One region of the Dyadobacter sp. 676 genome, then DNA from elsewhere that is predicted to be linked to it. Evidence: riboswitches for the same ligand, from Rfam matches in the RefSeq annotation. Region 1 holds a riboswitch; each other region holds the start of a gene.
The links. A riboswitch is a leader RNA that binds a small molecule or an ion and turns the genes downstream of it on or off. The one in region 1 is predicted to bind cobalamin.
Positions count from the first base shown of each region.

Region 2: linked by a shared signal. The riboswitch ahead of ABV298_RS12405 (TonB-dependent receptor) and the one ahead of ABV298_RS05675 (hypothetical protein) in region 1 are both predicted to bind cobalamin.
Region 3: linked by a shared signal. The riboswitch ahead of metE (5-methyltetrahydropteroyltriglutamate--homocysteine S-methyltransferase) and the one ahead of ABV298_RS05675 (hypothetical protein) in region 1 are both predicted to bind cobalamin.

Region 1 is NZ_CP159289.1:1,232,249-1,238,158, reverse strand. Features, by position in the region: gene ABV298_RS05680 (TonB-dependent receptor) at 1-2,111, opposite strand, end outside; gene ABV298_RS05675 (hypothetical protein) at 2,002-2,784, opposite strand; cobalamin riboswitch at 2,888-3,147, opposite strand; cobalamin riboswitch at 3,222-3,432, shown strand; gene ABV298_RS05670 (cobyrinate a,c-diamide synthase) at 3,748-5,118, shown strand; gene ABV298_RS05665 (cobaltochelatase subunit CobN) at 5,097-5,910, shown strand, end outside.
Region 2 is NZ_CP159289.1:2,774,140-2,780,049, forward strand. Features, by position in the region: gene ABV298_RS12375 (hypothetical protein) at 1-35, opposite strand, end outside; gene ABV298_RS12380 (hypothetical protein) at 45-242, opposite strand; gene prfA (peptide chain release factor 1) at 374-1,447, shown strand; gene ABV298_RS12390 (DUF255 domain-containing protein) at 1,486-2,046, opposite strand; gene ABV298_RS12395 (glyoxalase superfamily protein) at 2,129-2,491, shown strand; gene ABV298_RS12400 (DMT family transporter) at 2,488-3,414, opposite strand; cobalamin riboswitch at 3,473-3,674, shown strand; gene ABV298_RS12405 (TonB-dependent receptor) at 3,771-5,645, shown strand; gene ABV298_RS12410 (DUF5074 domain-containing protein) at 5,656-5,910, shown strand, end outside.
Region 3 is NZ_CP159289.1:4,302,609-4,308,518, reverse strand. Features, by position in the region: gene ABV298_RS19345 (acyl-CoA thioesterase) at 1-337, opposite strand, end outside; gene metE (5-methyltetrahydropteroyltriglutamate--homocysteine S-methyltransferase) at 530-2,851, opposite strand; cobalamin riboswitch at 3,071-3,298, opposite strand; gene ABV298_RS19335 (glucosamine-6-phosphate deaminase) at 3,473-4,204, opposite strand; gene fumC (class II fumarate hydratase) at 4,355-5,755, shown strand; gene ABV298_RS19325 (hypothetical protein) at 5,780-5,910, shown strand, end outside.

The sequences.
Region 1 (5,910 bases):
CTTCCGGACAGATTGTAGCCCCGTTTTTCGTAGTAATTTTCGTCCGTGACATTGTTTAGTTTCAGGGCAATGGTGTGACCGCCCGTAATTTTGAACTGGGCAACGAAGTCAAGCACCATGTACTGCGGATATTCGATTTCAGGATTGGCCGGATCGGTATAATCGATATCTTTTCTTGTCCCGATCGCCCTGCCGGAAAGGCGCAGTTGCAGCCACTTCAAATTGTCGTAGGCCAGTCCGAAATTGAAAGTATTGCGGGCGACATTCTGTATATCACGACGAACCTCGGAGGCGTCGGTACCGACGATGAGCTCCCTGGCTTTAATTATGGAATTGCCGTTCCAGAATGCTTTTAAAGAATAGCGGTAATCGCTCTTCGCCCCGAAATCGTAGGAAATCTCGGTTTCGATGCCGCAGATTTCCGCATCGGCCGCATTCACGAATGTGGCCCTGGAAGTGATTATATCCCCATTCCCCAAAGGCTCGTTCACGGTTTTGATGATCTTGGCTATGCGGTTGTCGACTTTGGTGGTATAAAACGTCACATTAGCTGCGAGCCCGGATTGCGGTTTGTTCAAATCCAGACCCAGGTCCCAGCTCAGGCTGCTTTCGTTTTTCAGATCGGGATTACCGGCGGTGACGGCAATACGGCCCCTGGAATCGCGGATTTCGTTGTAACCGGCTACGCTATATGCATCGGTTGTAACGAACGCGCGGCCGATATTAGCTTTCACGCGTAGCGAAGGCATAAGCGCGTAAGTAATGCCGAGACTGGGGCTTGCGAATGGCGTTGTTTTCCGGCCCGCCTTATAGGTGGGTAACAACGGTGTTTCGCGGACGTCGAATGTAATGTGATCCAGACGAATACCCGGTTGCAGTGTCAGTTTACCCGCATTCAGCAACGCCTGTCCGAAGAATGCGCTCGAAATGAGGGCGTACCGGGGCTGGGTAGGTGCGCGCTCGGTAGTGTCGTTGTTCCAGCGGCGGCTGTCCGTGGATGCGTCGAGGTAATCGTAACCCAGTATCACCGAATGCCGGCCCACTTTCCAGACATCCTTTACCTGAATACCTTTCCATGCATTATGCCCCTGCGCGGAACGGAACGGCACCACCGGTTTGCCGGACACATTCTGTGTGTAATTAGCCGTATTTTCTTCCGCGGCATAAACCTTCACGCCCGGGCTATGCCGACCGATCCGTCCGCTGATCGAAACGTCCAATGACTGCCGGTCGACGTCCTTGGTGCTGGCTTCCGTGCTCCCCGACGACAGTTCTCCCGGCGATTCCACGTCCCTGGCCTGGAACTGTTCCCCGCGCACATCCACACGCCAGTGGTCGTTGATCTGATAACCAAGCCGCAACGTGCCTGAAAAGTAATGCAGTTTTGTAAAAGGCCTTCGCGTGCCGTCGCCGCTGGTTTCGTCGGTTTCGACGGCGGGGCGGTCGTTGTAGTTTTTGGTTGCGTGTTTGTAGCCAAATGCATTCCGAAGCCAGTTGTCCTTCCCGATTTTGTAATCCTTCGATCTTTCGAGATAGCTGAAACTCAAATCGTAATCGAGTTTGGAAGTGATGTTTCCGCCCGTATTGACGCCGGCCTGCAACGTTTTAAAACTACCGTATTCCACAAAAGCATTACCTCCCGGCGCACCTTTGGAGCGTTGCGTGACGACATTAATCACGCCGCCCATCGCCTGTGAGCCATAGAGCGACGATGCCGGGCCTTTCAGCACCTCGATGTGGTCGATACCATTCAGGTTGATCTGAGACAGGTTCGTAGCGCCGGCGGGACGGCCGTCTATCAGGAGCAGCGTCCGCTGGTTCAGTCCCGAAAACTGGGGCCGGAAGCCCCGGATACCGATGCCGGACGAAAGATTTGGATATTGAATGACGTCCACCGCCGCCGTCTTCCGCACGATGTCTGTCAGATCGGCGGAGGGTGTCATTTCAATATCTTCCCGGGAAACGAGGTCGAGCTTCTGCGCTATCTTTTCTTTTCTGGTTTCAAAACGTGTCGCGGTAACCACGACCGGGTCGAGCAATTTGCGGCCCGACGAATCGGCGTTGTTTTCCTGGGCCAATGCCGTAGAAAATGCCGTGAGGGAAAGCAGCATTCCGGCGAGCGGAATGCGGGGAATCTGATAAAATTGGGTCTGCATTACTAAAATCGGAAGATTCATAAAGAGTTATTGCCCCGATCAGGATCGAAAATATGCCCACGAGGTAGTTGACGATCGTCGGGAAACGTTCGCGTTTGCCGGCAAAACGGCCGATGGAAAATGCGAAAAAGTAGCCGTAAGCCGACATGGACAGGATAATACCTACGCTTTGCAGGACAATAATCCATATGGCCGTCACGGCGTCGCGCGCGGCGAGGGTAAGCGCCACCGCACATGCCCCGCCCGTACCAGCGAGGCCATGCACCATCCCGACCCAGAATGAACGGCTTACCCGTCGGCCTTCCTGACCGGCGGCGGCGTCCTTCCTGAAGTTCCTGCGGATGGCCAGCAAGCCCAGCCATATCATGAGCGGCCCTACCACCAACTCGACCTGATCGGCGACCCGCAGCGATAAAGTGGATTTAAGCAACAGGACGAGAACGGCAAATAAAATCAGCGTAAATGAATGTCCTAACGCCCAGTGCGACGATCGCCAGATGAGCTTCCAGCGTTGCGCGGGGCTTTTGTTCTCTTCCGTCGCCAGGACGGAAACCGCAGCCATATGGTCGGGTTCGAAGGAATGCTGCACACCCAGGAGCAGCGAATCAAGGAGCAGATAATGAATCATTTAGATTTCCACATAAATTAAAAAATAACTTATGGGGAGAATGCAGGGAGTAGCGTGGCCGCCATGCAGCCTGCCGTTTCCTCTTGCCTTTCTTCCCGAAAGCAAAACCGGATCATTCAACGGCAGGTCTTCTGGCTTGTTCAGATCGCTGGGCCTTCCCGGAAGTAATGAGTGAATGAGACAATGAGTGAATGTTTCGCTATTGAAAATATTCACTCATTCACACATTCGCTCATTCGTGTTCCAGTGGCATCAGCCAGGATCTTGATATGGTGAACTTACAGCAGCGGGTACTGCTCCGGATTTGCACCGGATTCCCTTTTAATCGCGCCGGCGGCGCGAACCGATGAATGCGCAAAGCTATGGTTTTTTGATGGAGATAAACACAAAAAACAGGCGAATTACCTAACTTTACGCCAGAAAAAGTTCTTTAACATACTTCTCCAACAGGAAAGGGTATTGCATATCGATGCAGTCCAGGGGAATCGTCGGAATCACCCATTTGGTGAAAATCACGAGCTGTCGCGCAACTGTGAGGGTGATAATTTTGAATGATTGAATGACTGAATAAAATATTCGGTCATTCAATCATTCAGTCATTCAAAATTATCCCAAGCCAGAACACCTGTCCCTTCCTTGTTGACAATGCTTTCGCGGTATGAAGCAGGGTCTGATTTGGATATTCGTCGGGTTTTCGCCCGATTACCGGGTGTATTAATGCCCGGGAATGCCTTTCTGTTTTTCTGCCGATTATTTCGTTCGACCGGTCGGCGCATCTCAAATTCTGATATTCCGAATGCCCTGCTGCCGGGAGGGCCGTGACTGCTGTGGATGATGTTTCGGAGCCCCGGTTATTGGCCGGCCGGGAAGCGTTTGGCTGGTTTTGAGCGTTTGTTTTTGCCATAATCGGAAATAGTAAGGGTTTAGCCTGAAAAGAGTAAGTATCTGAAATACAACCACATTGTGAACAACCCGAAATCCAGCTTTCTCATTTCAGCGCCTTCGAGCAGTTCGGGCAAGACAACCCTGACTTTGGGCCTTTTGCGTGCATTACGGAATCGCGGGCTGGCGGTACAGCCGTTCAAATGCGGGCCGGATTATATCGATACCATTCACCATTCGGCAGCGGCGGGGCGGCCCTCCCTGAACCTGGATACGTTCATGGCCTCGGACGCCCACGTGCGTGAGGTGTATCGGCATTACGCGTCGCGAACGGACGTGAGTGTGGCCGAGGGCGTGATGGGGCTTTTCGACGGAGCCGATAAAATGCGCGGAAGCAGTGCCGAAATAGCGGCTTTGCTCGATATCCCGGTGGTGCTGGTAATCAATGCGCAGTCGATGGCTTATTCGGCGGCACCGCTGATTTACGGTTTGAAGAATTTCGACGCCAGGATACGGGTCGTTGGAGTGATTTTCAATTTTGTAAATACCGGATCGCATTATCGGTTTTTGCAGGACGCATGCGCGGATGCAGGCGTGGAAGCTTTGGGGTATTTGCCCAAAAATGAGGCGTTATACATTCCATCAAGGCATTTGGGCCTGCATATCTCTGCCGGAACGGACTATGAACAGATTATCGAAGGGCTGGCGGAAATGATCCCCCGAACGATCGATATCGATCGCTTGCTGCAAATTGCGTGTTTTGGTCATTGTTTTGAAAGCCAGGACGTTGTATGGCCTCCGGCGCACTCGGGGCTGTCTTATGGCAAATCTCCGAACCTGCGCATAACGGTTGCGCGCGACGACGCTTTTACCTTTTTGTATCATCAGAATGTGGAGGTTTTGAAGGCATTCGGGAAAATAAGCTGGGTCAGTCCGCTGAAAGACGTCGCATTGCCCCCGACCGACCTGCTGTATTTGCCCGGCGGTTATCCCGAGCTGTTCGCGGAACGGCTGTCGGAAAACCGGTCGATGCGCGCAAGCATTCGTGATTATTGCGAAAACGGGGGGCTGACCTATGCCGAATGCGGCGGAATGATGTATCTGGGAAAATCGATAGAGACGGATTCCGGAAGCATTTTGGAGATGGCGGGCGTGCTCGATTGTGAAACTACTTTACAGGGAGCGAAAATGACGCTGGGCTATCGGACAATGTATTGGAGCGGACTGGAAATCGGCGGTCACGAGTTTCATTATTCCAGTTTCAAAAGCCGGAATATACACGTCGAACCCGCGCAGATCGCTAATGCGCGGGGAGTGCCGGTTGAAACCGGTTTTTTCAGGTGCCGCAACACATTCGCTTCCTACGTACACCTTTACTGGGCCGATAAGCCCCAATTTATTCAATACCTTATCAACAAATCCCGAAGCCAATGGACGGACAGTCTGCGATGAAACGTCAACGCGTAACCCGTTCGGACGGGAAATCCATTAACCTGGTGCAGCGGCGGGGCCACCTTTCGTATTGCTATAATGCGTGCTGCTGCGGACGGACCGATCGCGGCTATGCGCCGGTTCCGGTTGGATTGTACAAGAGCGAGTGGCTGCGGCGGAAACTGCGGAATGTGGTGCATATGACCAAAGGTGGCTGCCTGGGGCCGTGTACGCTGGCAAATGTGGCTACGCTGCTGTTCGACGGGCATTCGGTGTGGTTTCATTCCATTAACTACGAGTGGCAGATCATCGCGATTTTTGATTATATCGAAAGTATGGTCAAAGCCGACCGGTACCTGGTGCCGCCGGCGGACCTGGCCGAATATGTATTTCAATTTTATACCTGGAAGGGGTCCGGAGCCTTCACCGAACTCGGGCAAACCGCCCTTCCGGCGGACGGGATCGTCTTCCTCACGCACGCGGATACCGACTTGCTTACGCTCGACCGCGCATTGCAACTTCTGCCGGACGATTTTCCCAAAACAACCGGCATTGGCCTGACGGCGCTCAGGAGCGAGGAGCAAATGCAGCAGCTTTTACAACGGGAAATCGGGGAGGCTAAAATCATAATAGTCCGTATTCACGGGCGACTGAGCAGCATTCCGGGTTTCAATGAACTGGTGAAAAGGGCTGGCGAGCGGGGGCAACATTTCATCGTCGTGAGCGGCACAGGCGAGTTTAATCCTGAATTCGCGGCGGTGTCAACGGTTTCTCCGGCGGTTTTGCACGAAACACTGGCCTATTTGCAGGCGG
Region 2 (5,910 bases), 1.5 Mb from region 1:
CAATGCTTCCAGGCCCGTACCGGGGTTCTTTTCAAGTTCGCTTTTCAGTGCTTTTTCGGCAATTTGCGCAATTTTTTTCCCCATTCGTCAGCCGACGAGACCAGCTGAACATTGGTAACCCGTTTGATTTGCGAGGCTTTAATCTCGCGGTTCAGTTCTTTCGTGTTCTCGATACGATTGTTTTTTAAATCGCAACCACACAGTGTACCGGCTAATGCTGCGACAAATATTATCTGTTTCATTTTTCAAATTATTAATCTGATTAATCAAACGGCATCCGATATGGACCGCCCCGGCCTCTTGAAACCATTCATTTAGCTAAAATGCGTATCTTTGTGCCCCGAATGCGTCGTGCCAAAGATATTCAATAAAGATGATCGATAAATTAGAAGCTATAAAAGAACGGTTTGAAGAGGTTTCCCAGCAAATCATACAGCCGGAAGTTGTCTCTGATTCCGCGCGTTATTCCAAGATCAGCAAGGAATATAAAGACCTGGGCAAGATCGTGGAGCACTACGCGCTCTATCAGAAATTGCAAAAGGACATCGCCGGCACCAAAGAACTTATAGCGACTGAAAAAGACGAAGATCTTCGTGAAATGGCCAAAGAGGAGCTCGACGAGCTCGTTCCGAAGCTGGAAGAACTGGAACAGACCATCAAGGAATTGCTTATCCCCAAAGATCCGAACGACAGCCGCAATATTATCCTCGAAATCCGGGGCGGTACGGGCGGCGACGAGGCCGCGATATTCGCCGGCGACCTTTTCCGCATGTACCAGCGTTTCTTTGAAAAAATGGGCTGGCGGTCATCGGTAATGGACTATACCGAAGGTACCAACGGCGGTTACAAGGAGATCATTTGTAAAGTCGAGGGAGAGGATGTGTATGGCAAAATGAAGTTCGAATCGGGCGTGCATCGTGTGCAGCGCGTACCTGCTACCGAATCGCAGGGCCGCATCCATACATCGGCTGCTTCTGTGGCCGTACTGCCGGAGGCCGAGGAGGTGGATGTACAGATCAACATGAACGATATTCGTATCGATACTTTTCAATCGTCCGGCGCGGGTGGGCAATCGGTTAACACCACTTATTCGGCGGTTCGCTTGACCCATATTCCTTCCGGGCTTGTGGTAAGCTGCCAGGATGAACGTTCACAGCTCAAAAACAAGGAACGCGCATTGAGTGTTCTTCGCTCGCGCTTGTACGAAATCGAATTGAAAAAACACAACGACGCAATTTCGTCGCAACGTAAGTCGATGGTGGGCAGCGGCGACCGGTCCGACAAAATCCGGACTTACAATTACCCGCAAAGCCGCATTACCGATCACCGCATTGGTTACACCGTCTATAACCTTCCGGCTGTAATGGAAGGCGATATTGCCGAATTGATCGAGAAACTGCGCATTGCCGAAAACGCGGAGAGGATGCAGGAAGGGGAAGTCGTTTAAGCTTTGCCCCCGCATAGCCGATACAAGCGTTCCGCTATCTATTTCGAAGGATACAAGGTTCCGTAAGTCTTCACCTTATAGCTTTCGAAATCCTGCTTTTTGTGGTAGTCTTCTCCAAAAAAGGTGATAATCTGGTGAAACTCCTTTGCCTTCAGATAACCCGGAAGCGGCTGGATCATATTGAAATGATCGTCCAGAAAAACGGTCGTGGGGTAGCTCGGCTGGTTATTGGTTAATGCCAATGCGATCTCGTTGATACCGCGGCCACCCTGTGCAAGATATTTGAACTGCTTGTCTCCCAGTTTGATCGTCTCCTTCTGCTCGGCATCGAGCTTCACGGCGTAATACTTTCGGTTGATATAATCGGTTACAGCCTTGTCCCTGAACGTTTCACGATCCATTACCTTGCACCAGCCGCACCAATCCGTATAGACGTCGATGAGCACCTTGCGCGGTTCTTTCTGGATCTTCGCGAACGCCTCCTCGATGGTTAGCCATTGAATGCCTTCGGCCGGCTTTTTACCGGTATCGGCCTTGAAACCGGCCAGAAACACCAGCATTACCGGAAATATTAACAGCGATGACAGGAGTCGTTTCATGGCATTTTTCTAGATTTCATTTTGTAAACAAATCTGATATACAAATTGTTGCCAGCCCCTTTCACCTCCAAACAGCATCCCCATGGAAGCCAGCAAAATCATCCCAATTTTACGCATTTTTGACGAAACCAAAGCACGCGAGTTTTACATCGACTGGCTGGGCTTCCAGATAGACTGGGAGCACCGGTACTCCGACGATGCGCCACTTTACATGCAGGTTTCGCGCGGCGGCCTGACGCTCCATCTCTCGGAGCATCACGGAGACAGCACTCCCGGTGCGAAAATATTTGTCGAATGCACCGGTGTACGGGCTTTTCATAAAGAGCTGAACAACAAGCAATACAAATACAACCGTCCCGGCCTCGAACACGAACCCTGGGGCGCTCTTTCGGTAACGGTAATCGACCCTTTTATGAACCGGCTGGCATTCAACGAACGGCTTTAAGCGCTTTTGGTTTTGGCAAACGATACCAGGATCCCGCCCGCGATGATCAGCAACATGCCCGTCAGCATCGACAGCGACGGGATCGCTTCACCCATCAGAAAGCCTATCAGCACAGAAAAAAGAATATTGGAATAGCCCACAGCGGCCACGCGCCCGGCTTTGTCGTAGGTAAAAGACTGCGTCAGCATTTTCTGGCCCAGCAATGCAGTCAATCCCAAAGCCAGGAAACCCAGCCACTGCCAGGTATTCTCCGGCCATTTGAATGTCCCGATCAGAAAGTCCAGATGTTCCATTGGATAATAGGTCCCGGCTACCATCGACAAAACAGGCATTACAATACCACTAAGCATGAATGACAGAATAATGGCGCGCGTATCGTACACCACGCCCAGTTGCCGGATCGAGAGATAGGAAACCGCCGTCAGCAATGCATTGCCCAAACCGAGTGCGTTGTCCCGCAACGACGAAGAAAGATCCGGCCGGAATACAAACAAAATGCCCGTGAACCCCACAAAGATCGCCATCCATTCCTTGGAATTCAGCGTTTCACCAATGAGCAGCCAGGAAAAAAGCGCGAGAAATATGGGATAGGTGTATTGATAGGTCGATGCGCGTCCGAGACCCAGCGTCTGGATCGCGTAAAAAAGCATATAAAGCGATAAAGTACCAACTATGCCTCTGAAAACGAGCAGCCCGAGCTTGCCTCCCTCCTGCTTCAGCGGCCGTTGCCATATACTGCTGATGATGAAAACCACCCCGACGATGTTCCTGAAAAACACCAGTTCCACAATGTGGAATTCCCTGCCGAGCCATTTTGAGATCGCCGAGGTGAGCGAAAAGAAAAATGCCGCGCCCAGCATGAGGTAAATGCCTTTCAGGGGCGACGGGTTCGGGGAATTTTCAGCAGGAGTGGCCAAAAGCATTCAGAATTTGGCGCAAAGATAGCGGTTATCGCAAAGAACCGAAAGTCGGAGGAAATGTCTAACTTTGCGCCCGCTTGGTGCCATATGCTGCTTCTGTTCAGCAATTAGGCTTAAAAGGGAATTCCGCGCGAACCGGAAGCTGTCCCCGCAACTGTTAGTCTGCCCAAACGTGCCCGCACTCCATGCCACTGTTTCAAAAACGGGAAGGCGCCGGACACGAACGACGAGCCAGGAGACCTGCCAGAGCATTTGATCGGACCGTTTTCGGAGGAAAGACAGAAGATCGCCGCCAATCGCAGTGAAACAGGGTGCTAACCAACCGGAGATTTCTGATTAAACCAGTATTATGGGCAAGCGTGGCTTTCGCATCGCCCGCTCATGCGCAAACCGACTCCATCGCACTCGAAACAGTGACCGTCAGGGGCTTTGTACCGGAACGTTTCATGAGTGGCCTCAAAATCCAGGCGATCGATTCGGCGATGCTCGCGCAGGCGCGTTTCCAGAACATCAGCGACGTACTTTCGACATTTACGCCTATCGCTTTTAAAAATTACGGTCCGGGGCAACTGGGTACTGCTTCATTCAGAGGCACGTCCGCGAATCATACGGCAGTTCTCTGGAATGGGCTGAATATTAATGCTCCCACACTTGGCCAAACCGATTTTTCCACTATCCCTGTGGCGGGTTTCGACAGGCTTTCCGTTCAATTCGGGTCGGCCGCGAGCATTGTAGGGTCCGATGCGGTCGGAGGAAGCATCCTGCTGGGCAGTGATGTACCCAAAAGCCCTTTTCACATATCCATCGGAAGGCAGGAAGAGAGTTTTGACAATCGCCAGACCCGGGCGGATATTCGCTACGTAACGGTTTTAAACAGGCAATGGTCGTTTTCGGGAAAAACGGCGGTTTACGACGGCCGGATGAACAACAATTACCGGAATCCCGTGCGAAAGGGTTACCTGCTTTTGCCTACCGAGACTTTCCAGAAAGGCATTGTACAGGATTTATTCCTGCAAGCTAAAAACGACCGGGAAATTTCTGCGCACGTGTGGCTCACGGATAACAAACTAACCTTAACGCCCGACGACGAACAGGGCCGGGAAATGACGCGCACGACAGCCTATCGCACCATGCTTCGCTATCGGGTGCGCTCGCTCACATTACGAACAGCATGGGTACGCGACATAATCGACTATGCCAAGGGCGACCTTTCACAACCCGATCATTCCGTAACGGATAAAATCGCCACGCGGATCGAGAATGACTTTTCGTTGCGCCCGGGAGCTAAGCCCAATCCGTTGTCCATCAAAACCGGGAGCGAATGGACGCACTATCGCTCGCGCGTGCCCGGCTATGTGTACTCGCCCGTGGCTGAAAACCGGACAGACGTTTTTTTGCTTACCCGCTGGCAGCCTGCCTCCCGAATCACGGTTTCCGTCAATCTCCGGCAAGGATTTGTTACCGGATTTAACCCGCCATTCACGCCGTCCGCCGGTGTGGAGCATCGTTTGATCCGGAAAAAACTTTATAATCTCTCCCTGAAAGGTTCATACGGGCGCAGCTACCGCGTCCCTACTCTGAACGAACGCCACTGGAAAGGCCTCGGTAACCCGGATATCCGCCCGGAAACGGGATGGAATAAAGAAATTGGAATAGAACAAACATTGAAATCCACGTCGGGAAGCACATGGCGGGCTTCGGTGACTCTTTACCATAACCGCGTTAAGGACTGGACCTACTGGAATCCGTCCAGAAGTTACCGTGTCGAAAACCTGCAACAGATCCTGGCCCGCGGGGTCGAACTGCAAACGAATTACCTGCATACAACGGAGCTCCGGCAAGCCGGGGTGGATGCCGGTTATGCATTTAACCGGAGCAGCCAGGAAAAGGCTTACGATAATTACTCCGAAGAAATCGTTGGCAAGCAGCTTGTTTTTGTGCCGGAGCATACGGCCTATGTCAATGCATTTTTTCAGCATAAATCCACCCGCATTACCGGACAGTTCCAGGCAGCCAGCCGACGTTACACAACATTCGATAATTCACAGTTTCTCGATGGCTATGGTTTGGTAAATCTCCTGGCCGAAACAACCATCTCCCTTGGTAAGGTAAGGGGCCGCATACAGGGACAGATCCGCAATCTGACCAACACGTTTTATTTAAATGTCAGAAATAATGCGATGCCGGGAAGAAGTTTTGCATTAAGTTTAACTTTTAGTTACGATTCTCAATAAATCAATGAAAATGAAAAAACAGTTAGCCAGTTCATTAGCAGTAGTTTTTACAGCCCTGGGAGCATGGTCGTGCGACCAGAGTGACCCGGCTCCGAAAGGGGATTTCGTGAGTGGTGTTTTTGTAATGAATGAAGGTAATTTCCTGCAAAATAACGGCGCTATCTCCTTTTTTCCCCGTGAAAACAACACCGCCAACGCCGACATTTTCGCCGCAGTCAATGGAAAAGCGCTGAATGGCGGGGTGCAGGACTATACGGCGTCGGGA
Region 3 (5,910 bases), 3.1 Mb from region 1:
TAAAAATTCCGGTCACCGCTTTTTCACGGCTCTCTTCATACATTTTCTCGACAAAAATGTCGACCCGGACTTTCATGCTGGTATTCCCAACCGTTTCAACCCGGCCAACAAGCTCGATAATGGTCCCCGCAGGAATGGGATGTGTGAAATCGATACGGTCGGAAGAAACCGTTACGCACCGCAATCTTGAAAACCGCGTGGCGGCAATGAAAGCGACCTCGTCCATCATCGACAGGGCGGTACCACCGAATAAAGTATCGTAATGGTTGGTGTTATTAGGGAAAACAGTTTTAAAAACGCGTGTTTCCGAGGCGGTGATTTTTTCTTCGAGTGTCAAAATAAATGCTTTAATGTATTGATAACAGGAGTGCGGTTCGATGTGGTCAGGGGTGTCAAGGATAGTCGGGAGTGGTCAGGGGTAGTCATTTATTGTCAGGTATGGTCAGATAATAGTCAGGTATTTTCACCTCTGACGACACTTGACAACACCTGACAATAAATGACCACACCAGCCCACAAACGACCGTCGCTATCCCGCGACTTCGACCGATTCGCGCAGCAAGTTAGCCGCGGAAATCATGTTACGCAAAGCCGCTTCGGTTTCCGGCCATTTGCGGGTCTTCAGACCACAATCCGGATTCACCCACAAATTGCGGGCAGGGATTACCTTCAACGCTTTTTCCAGCAGGAAAACCATCTCGTCGACTGTCGGCACGCGGGGCGAATGAATGTCGTACACACCCGGCCCGATTTCGTTCGGATAATTGAATTGCGCAAAAGCGTCGAGCAGTTCCATTTGCGAACGCGACGTTTCGATGGTAATTACGTCGGCGTCCATGGCCGCGATGGAGTCGATAATGTCGTTGAATTCGGAATAGCACATGTGCGTGTGGATCTGCGTCTGGTCGGCCACGCCCGCGGCGCTCAGGCGGAACGCGTCCACCGCCCATTTCAGGTAGCTCTTCCATGCATGTTTCCGCAATGGTAACCCTTCGCGAATGGCCGGCTCATCGATCTGGATCACTTTGATTCCCGCCTTTTCGAGATCCACCACCTCGTCGCGGATCGCGAGCGCGATCTGAAATGTGGTGTCTTTTCTCGGCTGGTCATCCCGCACAAACGACCATTGCAGGATCGTTACCGGGCCCGTAAGCATGCCTTTCACCAATTTCGTGGAGTTGGCCTGCGCGAACGACGACCATTTCACCGTCATAGGCTCCACGCGCTCGACGTCGCCGTAAATGATCGGCGGCTTCACGCACCGGCTACCGTAGCTCTGCACCCAGCCGTTTTGGGTAAAAACAAAACCCGAGAGCTGCTCGCCGAAATATTCCACCATATCATTCCGCTCGAACTCGCCATGTACGAGCACGTCGATGCCCAACTCTTCCTGCCAGCGCAGCGAATCCACGATTTCCGCCCGAATGCGGGCCTCGTACTCATCCAAAGTCAATGCTCCTTTCTTGAACTGCGCACGGAGCTGCCTCACCTCGTCGGTTTGGGGGAATGAGCCGATCGTCGTGGAAGGGAACAAGGGCAGTTTGAGTTTTTCCAATTGAATGGCCTGCCGGAAGGCGAATGTATTCTGTCGGTTAAAATCCGATTCACGCACTTCGCTAACCCGTGCTTTTACAGCTGGCTTGTGGATCAACGCTGATGTTCTACGGCTTTCGATGGCTTTTTGGTTATCCAGAAATGCGCTGTCATTCGAATAATCGGTCCCGGCGAGCCTCGCCAATGTCGTTACCTCTGCCAGTTTCTGTTTGGCAAACGCCATCCAGTTTTTGATTTCGGGCGTGAGCACCGCTTCGTTCCTTTCCAGGTCCAGGTCATAAGGGCTATGGAGCAGCGACGAGGAAGGTGCGACCCAGATCCGATCCTCTCCCAGTACATTCGCTGCCGTTTGAATCCATTCCAGCGACTTTCGGTAGTCGTTTTTCCAGATATTCCGGCCGTCGACCACCCCTAATGAAAGTTTTTGGGTTGATGCCGTGAATACTTCATCCACCAGGATTTGCGACAAGGTCTCCGCACCGCGCGTAAGGTCGATATGCAATGCGTCCACCGGCAATACGGTAGCGATGCTCAGGTTATCTTCCAGCGGCCCGAAATAGGTTGTTACCAGAATGCGCAGCTTCGGAAGCGTCTCCCGGATCTGGTTATAAGCGCTCAGGAATGCGAGTTTTTCCTTTTCATTCAAATCCAGCACGAGCCCTGGCTCGTCGAGCTGCACCCATTCGGCACCTCTCGCTGCGAGTTCTTTTAATATGGATATATAAACAGGTAGAAGACTGTCCAGCAAGTCGATCCGCTCAAAACCGCCCTCCTTTTCTTTGCCTAAAAGCAAATAGGTAACTGGCCCAAGCAGCACCGGTTTGGTGAGAATGCCTTTTTGCAATGCATCCTCGAATTCCAGCAGCACCTTTTCGGAGTACCGCTTGAACTTCTGGTCTTTCACAAACTCGGGAACAAGGTAATGGTAGTTGGTGTCGAACCATTTCGTCATTTCCATCGCGTTGATATCCAGCCCGTTTTTCTGGTAACCACGGGCCATGGCGAAATAAAGGTCTAGCTCCTTATTGGATTTCCCGTCGAGCAGCTGGTGGTACCGCCCGGGAATCGCGCCTACCATCAGCGACGTATCGAGGACGTGGTCGTACAGCGAAAAATCGTTGGAAGGAATAAGGCCAATGCCCGCATGCTGCTGCGTTTCCCAATTCTGATGGCGGATTTTGCGCGCGACTTTCTGCAATGCATCGCGGTCGATCGCGCCGGCCCAGTACTGTTCGTTGGCCTTTTTGAGTTCGCGAAGGCTTCCCACGCGCGGGTAGCCCAGGTTGTGTGACAACATAACTTTTTGTGTTTAAAGAGTTAATAAAAACCCTGTGAAAACACCCTCCCATCCCGGCAAACGCCTGTTGCGAACGCTGACCGGTACTTCATTCCATGGCGGTAACACACGGCTACCCTGCGAAACGAACAGATACAGTTCCCCCGAACCGGCCGGGAGCCTGTGGTACGCTATAAAATGTGGTAAATCAATGCTTGACTACACTCCACCCGTGAGAGGGAAGCCATTGAGGGTGATGGCAAGTCTCCTGGCTCGTATCATTTCTACCGCCCTTCTCGAAGCGCCGGGACGCTGCAATGGGACGCGAGGGTAAAAACGGGTCCTGAAAACATCAGGACGGATACTTACAGTAGCACGACTGCCCGTGAATTGCACACGGTTCCTTTTTGTTTTGCTTGATTTTGGCTGAGGGATCCAAAAGCAAAAACCACCACCCCGATTGACGGGCGTTCACAAAGAACTGCGTCAAATTTAGGCGGAATGCATATTGCGCAGGAAAGCGCACCTTGATTTAAGTGAAGTGGAGAAAAATTACTGGTTGCGTTAGGATAAAATATCTAAATCAGGCTTGAAATGCTGGCCGGAAAAGTGATTTCGCAAACCCGGATTTAGGGAAATATGTTACGAAATCAACTCCGCAGCATCCGCATCCAAAATAAACTCCGCGTTCAAATGATTCTGCAAAACCGTTGCTGGAAAATCTTTGGAAACGGGGAATGCCAATGCCCGCTGGATAACCGGTGCCTTTGCAGCGCCGGAAGCCAACAGAATGGCCGAACGCGCTTCCAGAATGTGGCGGATACCGACGGTAATGCCGCGTGTGAGGCTGGTCGGCTGTTTGAAATACTTCTGCCCTACCTCGACGGTCACCGGATCGAGCTCCGAAATGTGGGCGTAAGTATCCCAGGGTGTGCCGGGCTCGTTGAGGGCGAGGTGGCCGTTCATGCCTACGCCTAATATAATAAGGTCGAGGCCTCCGAGGCTCTCGACGATTTTATTGATACGGTCGCATTCGGCTTGCGGATCGAAGGCTTTGCCGTCGAAGAAGACGATCTGGTCCGGGCGCAGACCGACAGGTTTCAGGAAATCGCGGTCGAGGAGGTCGCGGCAACTGCCATCGTTGCCGGCGCCGAGGCCAATCCATTCGTCGAGGCCGACGAAAATGCATTTCGAAAAGTCGACACGCCCCTTCTGATTCGCGGCTACCAATGCATCGAACATACCTTTCGGACTACTACCCGACGGGAAGCAAATAACCGATTCGGGCTTGTGGTTCATCAGATCGATTACTCGCTCGGCAGCGGCGGAGCTCATCAGTGCGTAATCGGGGTAAATGCTGATTTTAGGTATCATGAAAAGCGGAGTTTAGGATCTCGGTGCGTCAATCTAAACATTCTTTTTTTCAGACATGAACATTTATCCATAAAAAACTCCAGAAACTGCAAACCCGATCCTAACTTTACCGCGCATTGTTCATTTTACATTATCATTCTACGTCAAATAATGGAATACCGTATAGAAAAAGACACGATGGGCGAAGTGCAGGTCCCTGCCCATGTATACTGGGGCGCCCAGACACAACGCTCGATCCAGAACTTTCCTATCGCACAGGATATCAATAAAATGCCGAAGGAGATCATCAAGGCCTTCGCATACCTGAAAAAAGCCGCCGCTATTACCAACTTTGAAGCGGGTGTCCTTCCCAAAGAAAAAAGCGATCTGATCGGACAGGTCTGCGATGAGGTCCTTGCCGGCCAGCTCGATGACCAGTTCCCGTTGGTAGTATGGCAAACCGGCTCGGGAACGCAATCGAATATGAACTGCAACGAGGTAATTGCCTATCGCGGGCACGTGCTGCAAGGCGGTCAGCTTACCGACAAAACCAAGTTTTTGCACCCGAACGACGACGTGAACAAGTCGCAGTCGTCGAACGACACCTATCCAACGGCCATGCACATTGCGGCTTACAAAATCCTGGTGGACGTGACCATTCCGGGTATTACGAAGTTGCGCGATACTTTGAAAGCGAAAGCCGAAGCCTTTAAAAATGTCGTTAAAATCGGGCGTACGCACTTTATGGACGCTACGCCGCTCACTTTGGGACAAGAGTTTTCCGGCTACGTATCCCAGCTCGATCACGGCCTGAGGGCGATCAACAACTCGCTGGCGCACCTTTCGGAGCTGGCACTGGGCGGTACCGCGGTCGGAACGGGCATTAACACCCCTCCGGGATATTCCGAAAACGTCGCGCGCCACATTGCCGCGCTTACCGGCCTGCCATTCATCACCGCCGAAAACAAATTCGAAGCGCTCGCGGCGCACGACGCGATCGTGGAGGCGCATGGTGCATTGAAAACCGTGGCGGTGAGCCTGATGAAGATCGGTAACGACATCCGTATGCTGTCGTCGGGCCCGCGCTCGGGCATTGGCGAAATCCATATCCCTGATAATGAGCCGGGTAGTTCCATCATGCCGGGTAAAGTGAACCCTACCCAATGCGAAGCCATGACCATGGTAGCGGCACAGGTAATGGGTAACGACGTCGCGATCAGCATCGGCGGCTCCAATGGCCATTTCGAGCTGAACGTATTCAAACCGCTGATGGCTTACAACTTCCTGCATTCGGCCCGTCTGATCGGCGATGTGTGCGTGTCGTTCAACGACAATTGCGCGGTAGGTATCGAGCCATTGCACGAGAATATCAAAAAGCACGTGAACAACTCATTGATGCTCGTCACTGCCCTGAACACGAAAATCGGTTACTATAAAGCCGCCGAAATCGCGCAGACCGCTCACAAGAACGGCTCAACGCTCAAAGAAACGGCTGTGGCGCTGGGTTACCTCACGCCGGAGGAGTTCGATGCGTGGGTAAAACCGGAGGATATGGTGGGTGAAATCAAATAATTGATACGCTGAACATACTCGCAAATGCCCCGCCAAAGCGTGGGGCATTTGCTTTTAGCCTTAAAGAAGATGGATATCCGTCATGAACTGCTGGCCGATCCTCACCAGTCAAAGTGGAAGGCCACGAAAGTCGCCGAATACGCCTGCACTTCCCC